Linked DNA regions of Geothrix sp. 21YS21S-2. The protein of the gene in region 1 interacts with the protein of each later gene in a pairwise test. Links are inferred from orthologs where the notes say so. Each region holds a gene or a part of one and is shown on either strand. Other genes may lie near its edges.

Region 1 (3,055 bases):
GCCGAGGCTGCCCGTGTACACCCACTGCACCGCCTGGCTGCGGGTGTTGACGAGGGAGCCGAAGGTCTCGACGTAGGTGTGGGTGGTGCCCGACAGGGTATCGACCAGGGTCAGGGTCCCGGCGAGGGTCCCCCCGCTTCCGGACTTGCACCCGGCCAGGGCGAGGGTGGCGGTGGTGCCGCTCACCGTGGGCGTGACGCAGGACGGGTAGGTGCCGCCCAGGACCCCGGGGAGGGTCGTCATGACATCCATGAATCCGAAGACCGAGACGCCCGCGGGCGAGCCCTTGATGGACTCGGTATCCGTGTTGTTCGTGTCGATCCTGGATTCCGTGGCGCACCCGAGCAGGACGGCGATCCCCACCGGAACCAGCAGCAACCGAATCTTCATGGCCACTCCAGAAAAAAGGAAACAGCACTCGTTTCCGTCAATGGCGGAAATGATATGCAATTCATGCCGTCCTGCAACCGTTGGCTATTTTTTCGCGTCGACCGACTTGTTGATCCAGTCCGCGAAAGGCGCGGCGGGAAGGTACCCGGGCTGCTGGGAAAGGACCTTGCCGTTCTCGTCCAGGATGAACAGGGCGGGGAAGCCCTCGACCTTGTAGGTGGCCTCGATGCCCTTATCGGCGGTGGGGGAGCCGTCCTTGAGCTGGGTCTTGACGCTGAGGGGGACCACCCTGGCCAGGGCGTCCTCGGCCACCTTGGCGGGGAAGGTGTCGCGCTGGAGCTTGATGCACCAGCCGCACCACTCCGTCCACACGTCCATGAAGATGACCTTGTGCTCCTTCCGGGCCCGGGCCTGGGCCGCGGCGAGGTTGGTCTCCCACTTGACGCCCTTGGCCATGAGCGTGCCTGCGATGAGGAATGGGATCAGGACCAGCTTCATGGCGACCTCCTACGGTGTGTCCCACCTTACGTCAACATCCGCCTAACCGGAAGGGGAACCCGCCCGTAACCCCCTTCGACCGGCCACAACCCACCCGTCCCCTTCCCGGAGGCCCCATGAACAGTGTGTTCGCAACGCTCGCCCTCTCCACCCTCCTGGCCGGCTCCGCCATCGCCCAGGCCCCCAAGTTCATCGTCGTGGACGTCGTCAGCAAGTCCAGCCTCAACCACCACCGCGAGGACGGCCCCAAGGAGGTCCACGCCCGCATGCCCATCTCCCTGGCGAAGGGCGTCCTGGAAATGGCCAATTCCAGCGAAGTCAAGATCAACGGCAAGATGAAGAAGGACATCAAGATCGACCAGCTGATGGCCCTCCTGGAGAACGCCAGGTCCGGCGACATCCTCCTGGAGCTCACCACCGACAAGGGCGATCTGGTCAAGATCACCCTACAATAGCCGGATGCCCATAGCCGCCCAGACCCTCATCCGCGTCCGCTACGCCGAAACCGATGCCATGGGCATCGTCCACCACGCCGTCTATCCGGTGTGGATGGAGCTGGGCCGCTCCGACCTGCTCCGGCAGCTGGGCGACGGCTACGCCCAGTGGGAGGCCCAGGGCGTGCTCCTCTCGGTGAGCGGGATCAGCCTCACGTACCGGGCCCCGGCCCGGTACGACGAGCTGGTCACCGTCACCACGCGGGTCAGGGAGGCCGGGCGCAGGAAGCTGGTGTTCGGCTACGAGGTCACCCGCGACGGGGTGCGCCTCGCCGAGGGCGAGACCACCCACCTGGTCACGGGCCCCGACGGCAGGAACCGCACCCTCCCCGACGCGATGCTGGCCCTGGTGGCTTCCGCCCTATAAACTGGGCACATGAGCCTCAAGCCGATCTCCCTCCACAACACCCTGACCCGGAAGGTGGAACCGGTGGCGCCCCTGGAGCCGGGGGTCGTCACGCTGTACACCTGCGGCCCCACGGTCTACAACTTCGCCCACATCGGCAACCTGAGGACCTTCCTCTTCCAGGACCTCATGAAGCGCACCTTCCTGGCCGCGGGCTACCAGGTGCGCCACTGCATGAACATCACGGACGTCGAGGACAAGATCATCCGCGACTCCCAGAAGGACCTGGCCCCCGGCGCGGACAACGAGGCCCGCCACGCGGCCATGGCCCGGCTCACCGCCCACTACACGAAGGCCTTCCTGGAGGACCTCGCGGCGCTGCGGGTCATCGAGCCCACCTACACGCCCCGCGCCACCGACTACATCCCCCAGATGGTCGGCCTGATCCGGAGCCTGGAGGAGCGCGGCCTCGCCTACGTGCGGGACGGCTCGGTCTACTACCGCATCGCGGGCCTGGCCCACTACGGGTGCCTGGCCCACCTGGACCGGGAGGGCATGCAGGCCGGGACCTCCGTGGATGCCGACGAGTACGAGCGGGACTCCGTGCAGGACTTCGTGCTCTGGAAGGCCGCCAAGGAAGGCGAGCCCTGGTGGCCGAGCCCCTGGGGCCCCGGCAGGCCGGGCTGGCACATCGAGTGCTCGGCCATGGGCATCGAGCTCCTGGGCCCCCGGGTGGACATCCATTCGGGCGGCGTGGACCTGGTGTTCCCCCACCACGAGAACGAGATCGCCCAGAGCGAGGGCAGCCTGGGCCACCGCTGGGTCAACACCTGGGTGCACGGCGAGTTCCTCCTGGTGGAGAACGAGAAGATGTCCAAGAGCCTGGGCAACTTCTTCACGCTGCGGGACCTGGTGGCCAAGGGCTACGATCCCGCCACCTTCCGGTTCACCATCCAGTCCAACCACTACCGCAAGGTCCTGAACTTCTCCTTCGAGGGGCTCAAGGGCGCCGAGAACGCCCTGCGGCGGATCCGCCAGTTCCGCAAGCGCATGGAGGGCGACGGGACCCTGGCCGGCCAGGGCGCCATGAAGGAGGCCATCGACCCCGCCGCGCGCGTGGAGGCCGCCCGGGAGGGCTTCTGGGCCGGCATGGCCGACGACCTCAACGCCCCCGAGGCCCTGGCGGCGCTCTTCACCCTCATCACCGACATCAACGCCCAGGACGACCGGATCGCCCTGACGCGGGAGGAGCGGGACGCCGTGCTGGCCTTCCTGGACGAGACCAACGCCGTCTTCGCCTGCTGGCCCCACGAGGAGGAGGCGTCCC
Region 2 (3,387 bases), 540 kb from region 1 along the record:
CGGAAGTTCCTCGGCGAACTCGGGATGGCGGTTGTCCATGCCCACCGCCAGCCGGGGCCGGCTGGGGTTGAGCTTGGCCTCCAGTTCCAGGAGCGGCTCCAGGAGCCGCGCCGGCACGTTGTCCAGCGCCGTGCAGCCGGCGTCCTCCAGGGCGCTCAGCACTGAACGCCTTCCAGCTCCCGACATGCCCGTCACGATCACCAGTTCCATGGAACTAGCGAAACATAAAGCGGGCCGGATGTCAGCCGGAATTTTCCTGTTGTCCCTACTCTTCCTCGAGTCCGCCGGCCGAGAAGCGCATCACCCGCTTGACCACGTCGCCAGGAAGGCCCATCTCCACGAGGGAACCCCGCTCGTCCGGACCCAGCTCGTGCATCTCGGAGGGTTCGCGGAAGAAGGACTCGTCGTCGGGGATATAGGCGGGCTGGGGTTCGACCCGGTAGAGGTAGCTGATGATCTCGTCCTCGTACCCGAACCGCATCTGCTCGAAGTATTCGTAGCTTTCCCGTTTGTACTCGACCAGGGGGTCCTTCTGGCCGTAGCCGCGGAACCCGATGGCCTCCTTGAGGTGGTCCATGACCAGGAGGTGGCGCTTCCAGGCGGAGTCGATGATCTGGAGGATGGCGACCCGCTCGTGCCAGCGCAGGACATCCTCGCTGCCCAGGCGGCGCTCCTTCTCCTCGTAGGCCTCGGCGACCAGGGCGGCCAGCTTCTCGATGGCCTGGGCGCTGCCCATGAGGGCGATCTCGTCCAGGTCCACGCCGTCGAGGGCGTAGAGCTGCTCGAAGCGTTCCTTGAAGCCGGCGACGTCCCGCTCGCCCTTCTCGGGGAGGTAGTCGTGGACCAGGCCTTCCACGATCTCGGCGGCCACGCGCAGCACGTACTCCTTCGTGTTGCCCCGCAGGATCTCGCAGCGCAGGCCGTAGAAGAAGATGCGCTGCTTGTTCATCACGTCGTCGTATTCGAGGAGGTGCTTGCGGATCTCGAAGTGGTGGGCTTCCACGCGCTTCTGGGAGCGCTCGATGGCGCGGGTGACCATGCCCGCCTCGATGGGCTCATCATCGTTCATGCCCAGGGTGCTCATCATGCTCTTGATGCGGTCCCCGCCGAAGATGCGCATGAGGTCGTCTTCGAGGCTCAGGTAGAAGCGGGAGGAGCCGGGGTCGCCCTGGCGCCCGGCGCGGCCGCGGAGCTGGTTGTCGATGCGCCGGCTCTCGTGGCGCTCGGTGCCCAGGATGTGGAGCCCGCCGGCCTCGATGACCTCGGCCTTCTCGGCCTCGGTCTGCCTGGCCATCTCGTCCACCAGGGCGAGGAACTCGGCCGTCTCGCGGCCGTCCTCGTGGTAGATCTCGACGCCGCGCTTGCCGGCCTCCATCTTGGCCATGCCCTCGGGATTGCCGCCCAGGACGATGTCGGTGCCGCGGCCGGCCATGTTGGTGGCGATGGTCACGGAGCCCTTGCGCCCGGCCTGCGCGATGATCTCGGCCTCCTTGGCGTGATGCTTGGCGTTCAGCACGACGTGGCGGATCTTCGCGGCCTTGAGGGCCTCGGACAGGTCCTCGCTGCTCTCGATGCTGGCCGTGCCCACCAGGATGGGCTGGCCCTTGCCGTGCAGTTCCTTGATCTCGGCGACGATGGCGGCCTTCTTGCCGGTCTTGGACGCGTAGACCGTGTCGGCGAAGTCCGAGCGGATCATGGGCATGTTGGTGGGGATGACGATCACTTCGAGCTTGTAGATCTGAAGCAGCTCGCGCGCCTCGGTCTCGGCGGTGCCGGTCATGCCCGCCAGCTTTTCATACATGCGGAAGAAATTCTGGAAGGTCACCGTGGCCAGCGTCTGGTTCTCGGCGTTGACCTCCACGCCCTCCTTGGCCTCGATGGCCTGATGGAGGCCGTTGGACCAGCGGCGGCCCGGCATCATGCGGCCGGTGAACTCGTCCACGATGACCACCTCGAGGCCCTTGCCGTCCTCCTTGTCCCGGACCATGTACTCCACATCCCGCTTGTAGAGGTTGTGGGCCAGCAGGGCCTGGTTGAGGCCGTGGAGCGTCTCGATGGCGGAGGGATCGTAGAGGTTGGCCACGCCCAGGATCTGTTCGGCGTGCCGGATGCCCTCATCCGTCAGGGTGACCTGGCGGTCCTTCTCGTCCACCTTGAAATCCACCTCGGGCTTGAGCTTGGGCACCACGGCGTCGATGCGGAAGTACTTCGACGTGTCCTCCTCGCTGCTGCCGGCGATGATCAGCGGGGTGCGGGCCTCGTCGATGAGGATGGAGTCGACCTCGTCGACGATGGCGAACGTGAAGCCGCGCTGGGTGAAGTCCTCCAGCGACCACTTCATGTTGTCGCGCAGGTAGTCGAAGCCGATCTCGTTGTTGGTGGCGTAGGTGATGTCGCAGCCGTAGGCGGCGCGGCGCTCGTCGTCGGTGAGGCCGTGCTGCACGACGCCCACGGAGAGGCCCAGCCAGCCGTAGAGGCGCCCCATCCACTCGGCGTCGCGCCGGGCGAGGTAGTCGTTCACGGTCACCAGATGGGATCCCTTCCCCGCCAGTCCGTTCAGGTACAGGGGCAGGGTCGCGGTGAGGGTCTTGCCCTCGCCCGTGCGCATCTCGGCGACCTTCCCGTAATGGAGGACCATGCCTCCAATGAGCTGCACATCGAAATGACGCATGCGCAGCACCCGCCTGGACGCTTCGCGAACCACCGCGAAGGCCTCGGGCAGGATGTCGTCGAGAGTCGCCCCTCCTGCAAGCAACTCCTTGAAATAGGGAGTCTTTGCCTTCAGGTCGTCGTCGGAAAGCTCCCGGATCCCCGCCTCGAGGGCGTTGATCTCCTGGACCTTGGCCCAGAGGCGCTTCAGCTCGCGATCGTTTTTCGAGCCGATGAATTTCTTAAGGAGGTTGTCAAGCATGCTGGGTTCCAGTTCCGTCAAGCTCTCCATTTTACATGCGGCGCCACGAATTGCCCACCTTGCGTCGTGAAATCACCGGAGGGTTGCATTCTTGACCATTGCGCTTGAGTGTTCCCGGACCCTCGGGCAAACTGTTGGATTGTTTATGGAGCATCAATGAGCATCGAGCAGACGTTTGGGATCATCAAGGCCAACGCCGTCCAGGACGGCAACATCGGCAGGATCCTGTCCGCCATCGAAAAGGCCGGCTTCACGCTGCGCGGCATGCGCCTCGCCCGCCTCACCCCCTCCATCTGCAAGGGATTCTACGCCGAGCACGTCAACAAGGGGTTCTATCCCGAGCTCGAGGCCTTCATGACCGAAGGTCCCGTGGTCCTCCTCTGCCTGGAGGGCGAGAATGCCATTCTCCGCTGGCGCGAGCTCATGGGCGCCACCGATCCCGCCAAGGCCGCCGAGGGCACCCTCCGCAAGCTCTT
Region 3 (2,837 bases), 3.2 Mb from region 1 along the record:
CCAAATATAACTAAAATATTGAATTAATCGAATTCATTAAAATTTACGATGCATTAATTAACATTTATGATCTTGGGTGCATCCGGTCGTACAGCGCCCTGAGCCGGGTCTGGTGCACGTGGGTGTAGATCTGGGTGGTGGAGATGTCCGCATGGCCGAGCATCGACTGCACGGCCCTCAGATCGGCGCCATGGTCCAGGAGGTGGGTGGCGAAGGCGTGGCGCAGCACATGGGGGCTCACGGCCTCCTGGCGGATGCCCGCCCGGACCGCGTAGGCCTTCAGGAGGCGCCAGAACTGCTGCCGGGTGAGGGGTTCCCCCCGCCTTCCCACGAACAGGGTGTCGTCCTGGGGCCTGAAGGAGGGGCGCAGGGCCAGCCACCGGCGCACCCAGTGCTCGGCGCTCTCGCCGAAGGGGATCAGGCGCTCCTTCCGGCCCTTGCCCATCACCTTGAGGAAGCCCTCGTCCAGGAACACCGTGAGGCCGGAAAGGCCCGCCAGCTCGGAGACCCGGAGGCCCGAGGCGTAGAGCAGCTCGATCCACGCCCGGTCCCGCACGCCCAGAGGCGCGTTCAGGTCGGGCGCGCCCAGGAGGGCCTCCACCTGGGTTTCGGAAAGGGTCCTGGGAAGGATGCGGGGAGGGCGCGGCGGGCGCACCACGGACTCGGGGCCCGCGGCGCCTTCGCCCTCCATGCGCATGAAACCCAGGAACTGGCGGAGCGCCGAGGAGAGGCGCGCGATGCTCCGTGCCGCCTTGCCTGTGGACTGCTGTGACACCAGGAACGCCGTGACCCGGTCCCGGTCCAGGTCCGAGGGCGGCAGGCCGGCCCCGGCGGCCCACAGGGCCAGGTGCTGGAGGTCGGAGAGGTAGCCCGAAACCGTGTGGCGGGAGAGCCCGCGCTCGACGGCGAGGAAGACCTCGAACTCGCGCAGGGAGGTGCTCCACCCTAGGGGCCAGCCCCTTTCGGGGACGGGATTCTGGACGGGTCGCGGCATGCCATCCAGTCTAGCCGCTTGGCATTCCGGAAAAGCCATGCTAGCCTCGTCAGGTTCTAAGGAGAGACCATGGCTGAAATCCGCAAAAAGGTCATTGCGATCATCGCCGAGCAGCTTGCCAAGCCCGAGGATTCCATTTCCGAGAACAGTCACTTCGTTGACGATCTCGGCGCCGACAGCTTGGATACGGTTGAGATCATCATGGCCATCGAAGAAGCCTTCGGGATCGAGATCCCCGAAAGCGAGCAGGAGAAGATCCGTACGGTTGGCGATGCCATCTCGTACATCGAGAAGAATGCCAAGGCCTGAACATTCCTTGGGAACCATCCCGGCGCCGCAGAACGAAAAGTCCTGCGGCGCTCGCCGTTAGAAAATTTCAGGCAGACGTCCGAGCCCTCCCGTTTCCAGTGAAACGGAGAGGTTGCCGGACCCATGCCTGTGGCATCCTTGTCATCTGAGGTGAGGCCATGACCACCATTCAGCGCAGGCGCGTCGTCATCACGGGCATGGGGACCGTCAACCCCTGCGGCAACACCGTCGCCGAAACCTGGGAGAACCTCCTGGCCGGCCGGAGCGGCATCGGGACGATCACGAAGTTCGACGTCACCGACTACGCGTGCAAGATCGCGGGCGAGGTGAAGAACTTCAACGCCGACCTGTACATCGACCGCAAGGAACAGAAGAAGATGGATCTGTTCATCCAGTACGCCATGGCCGCCTCCCAGGAGGCCATGAACGACTCGGGACTGGGCGAGCTGAGCAAGGCCGAGCGGGAGCTGTTCGGCATCTCCATCGGCTCGGGCATCGGAGGCCTCTCCACCATCTGGGAGGAGGCCAACGGCTACCGGGGTCCCCGGCGCACGAGCCCCTTCTTCATCCCCAGCCTCATCATCAACCTGGCCTCCGGCTTCGTGAGCATCAAGTACGGCCTCCAGGGCCCGAACGCGGCCATGGCCACCGCCTGCGCCACGGGCACCCACGCCATCGGCGACGCGGCCCGCCAGATCATGTTCGGCTATGCCGACCGCATGATCGCCGGCGGCAGCGACTCGGTCATCAACCCGCTGGGCGTGGGCGGCTTCGGCGCCATGCGCGCCCTCTCCACCCGCAACGAGGCCCCCACCGAGGCCAGCCGTCCCTTCGACAAGGGCCGGGACGGCTTCGTCATGGCCGAGGGCGCGGGCGTGGTGGTGCTCGAGGAGTACGAGCTGGCCAAGGCCCGGGGCGCGAAGATCTACGCCGAGGTCTGCGGGTACGGCATGAGCGGGGACGCCCACCACATCACCAGCCCCAGCGAGGACGGCGACGGGCCCCGGCGCGTCATGGCCGCGGCCATCAAGGACGCCGGCATCGCCCCGGAGCAGGTGGGGTACGCGAATGCCCACGGCACCTCGACCCCCGCCGGCGACCGCATCGAGTGCTCCGCCCTCAAGGGCGTCTTCGGAGCCCACGTCGCCAGGCTCAAGGTGAGCTCCACCAAGTCCATGACCGGCCATCTCCTGGGCGCGGCGGGCGGGTTGGAGACCATCGTGGCGGCCCTCGTGGCCGGCACCGGGAAGATCCCGCCCACCATCAACGTGGTGGACCAGGACCCCGACTGCGACCTGGACGTGACGGCCAACGTCGCCGGCACCTTCGACGGCGAATACGTCCTGAACAACAACTTCGGGTTCGGCGGCACCAACGGCTGCCTCGTCCTGCGGAAAATTTAGCTTGCCAATGCCGGCGATTTGAAGGAATTTGATCCCATCAAGGTGAAACCACACGTTGAGGGGGGCCCATGTTCCACCTGTCCACCGGTAGGATCCTTGCGGCTGCTGCCATCCTCTGCGCCCCCCTCCGG

The links.
Region 2: the proteins of RAH40_RS07615 (region 1) and secA interact in binary tests that used the Escherichia coli proteins (3 or more experiments, as listed by UniProt). The link is inferred for Geothrix sp. 21YS21S-2 from one-to-one orthologs.
Region 3: the proteins of RAH40_RS07615 (region 1) and acpP interact in binary tests that used the Escherichia coli proteins (3 or more experiments, as listed by UniProt). The link is inferred for Geothrix sp. 21YS21S-2 from one-to-one orthologs.

What each region holds. Positions count from the first base shown.
Region 1 is NZ_CP132910.1:1,672,805-1,675,859, forward strand. Bases 148-3,048 are described here. They hold RAH40_RS07615 (thioesterase family protein), read left to right. Parts: upstream 148-1,347; coding sequence 1,348-1,749; downstream 1,750-3,048. Other genes in these bases: RAH40_RS07600 (hypothetical protein), read right to left, coding at 148-390; RAH40_RS07605 (thioredoxin family protein), read right to left, coding at 475-888; RAH40_RS07610 (hypothetical protein), read left to right, coding at 1,005-1,343; cysS (cysteine--tRNA ligase), read left to right, coding at 1,759-3,048. In the rest of the region: more of RAH40_RS07600, read right to left, coding at 1-147; more of cysS, read left to right, coding at 3,049-3,055.
Region 2 is NZ_CP132910.1:2,214,005-2,217,391, forward strand. What follows is about bases 66-3,298. They hold secA (preprotein translocase subunit SecA), read right to left. Parts: upstream 2,912-3,298; coding sequence 266-2,911; downstream 66-265. Other genes in these bases: rapZ (RNase adapter RapZ), read right to left, coding at 66-210; ndk (nucleoside-diphosphate kinase), read left to right, coding at 3,068-3,298. Outside these bases: more of rapZ, read right to left, coding at 1-65; more of ndk, read left to right, coding at 3,299-3,387. UniProt on the Escherichia coli protein: Required for protein export, interacts with the SecYEG preprotein conducting channel.
Region 3 is NZ_CP132910.1:4,836,851-4,839,687, forward strand. What follows is about bases 1-2,683. They hold acpP (acyl carrier protein), read left to right. Parts: upstream 1-1,063; coding sequence 1,064-1,303; downstream 1,304-2,683. Other genes in these bases: RAH40_RS21265 (site-specific tyrosine recombinase), read right to left, coding at 65-994; fabF (beta-ketoacyl-ACP synthase II), read left to right, coding at 1,471-2,683. Also shown: more of fabF, read left to right, coding at 2,684-2,706; RAH40_RS21280 (hypothetical protein), read left to right, coding at 2,775-2,837. UniProt on the Escherichia coli protein: Carrier of the growing fatty acid chain in fatty acid biosynthesis.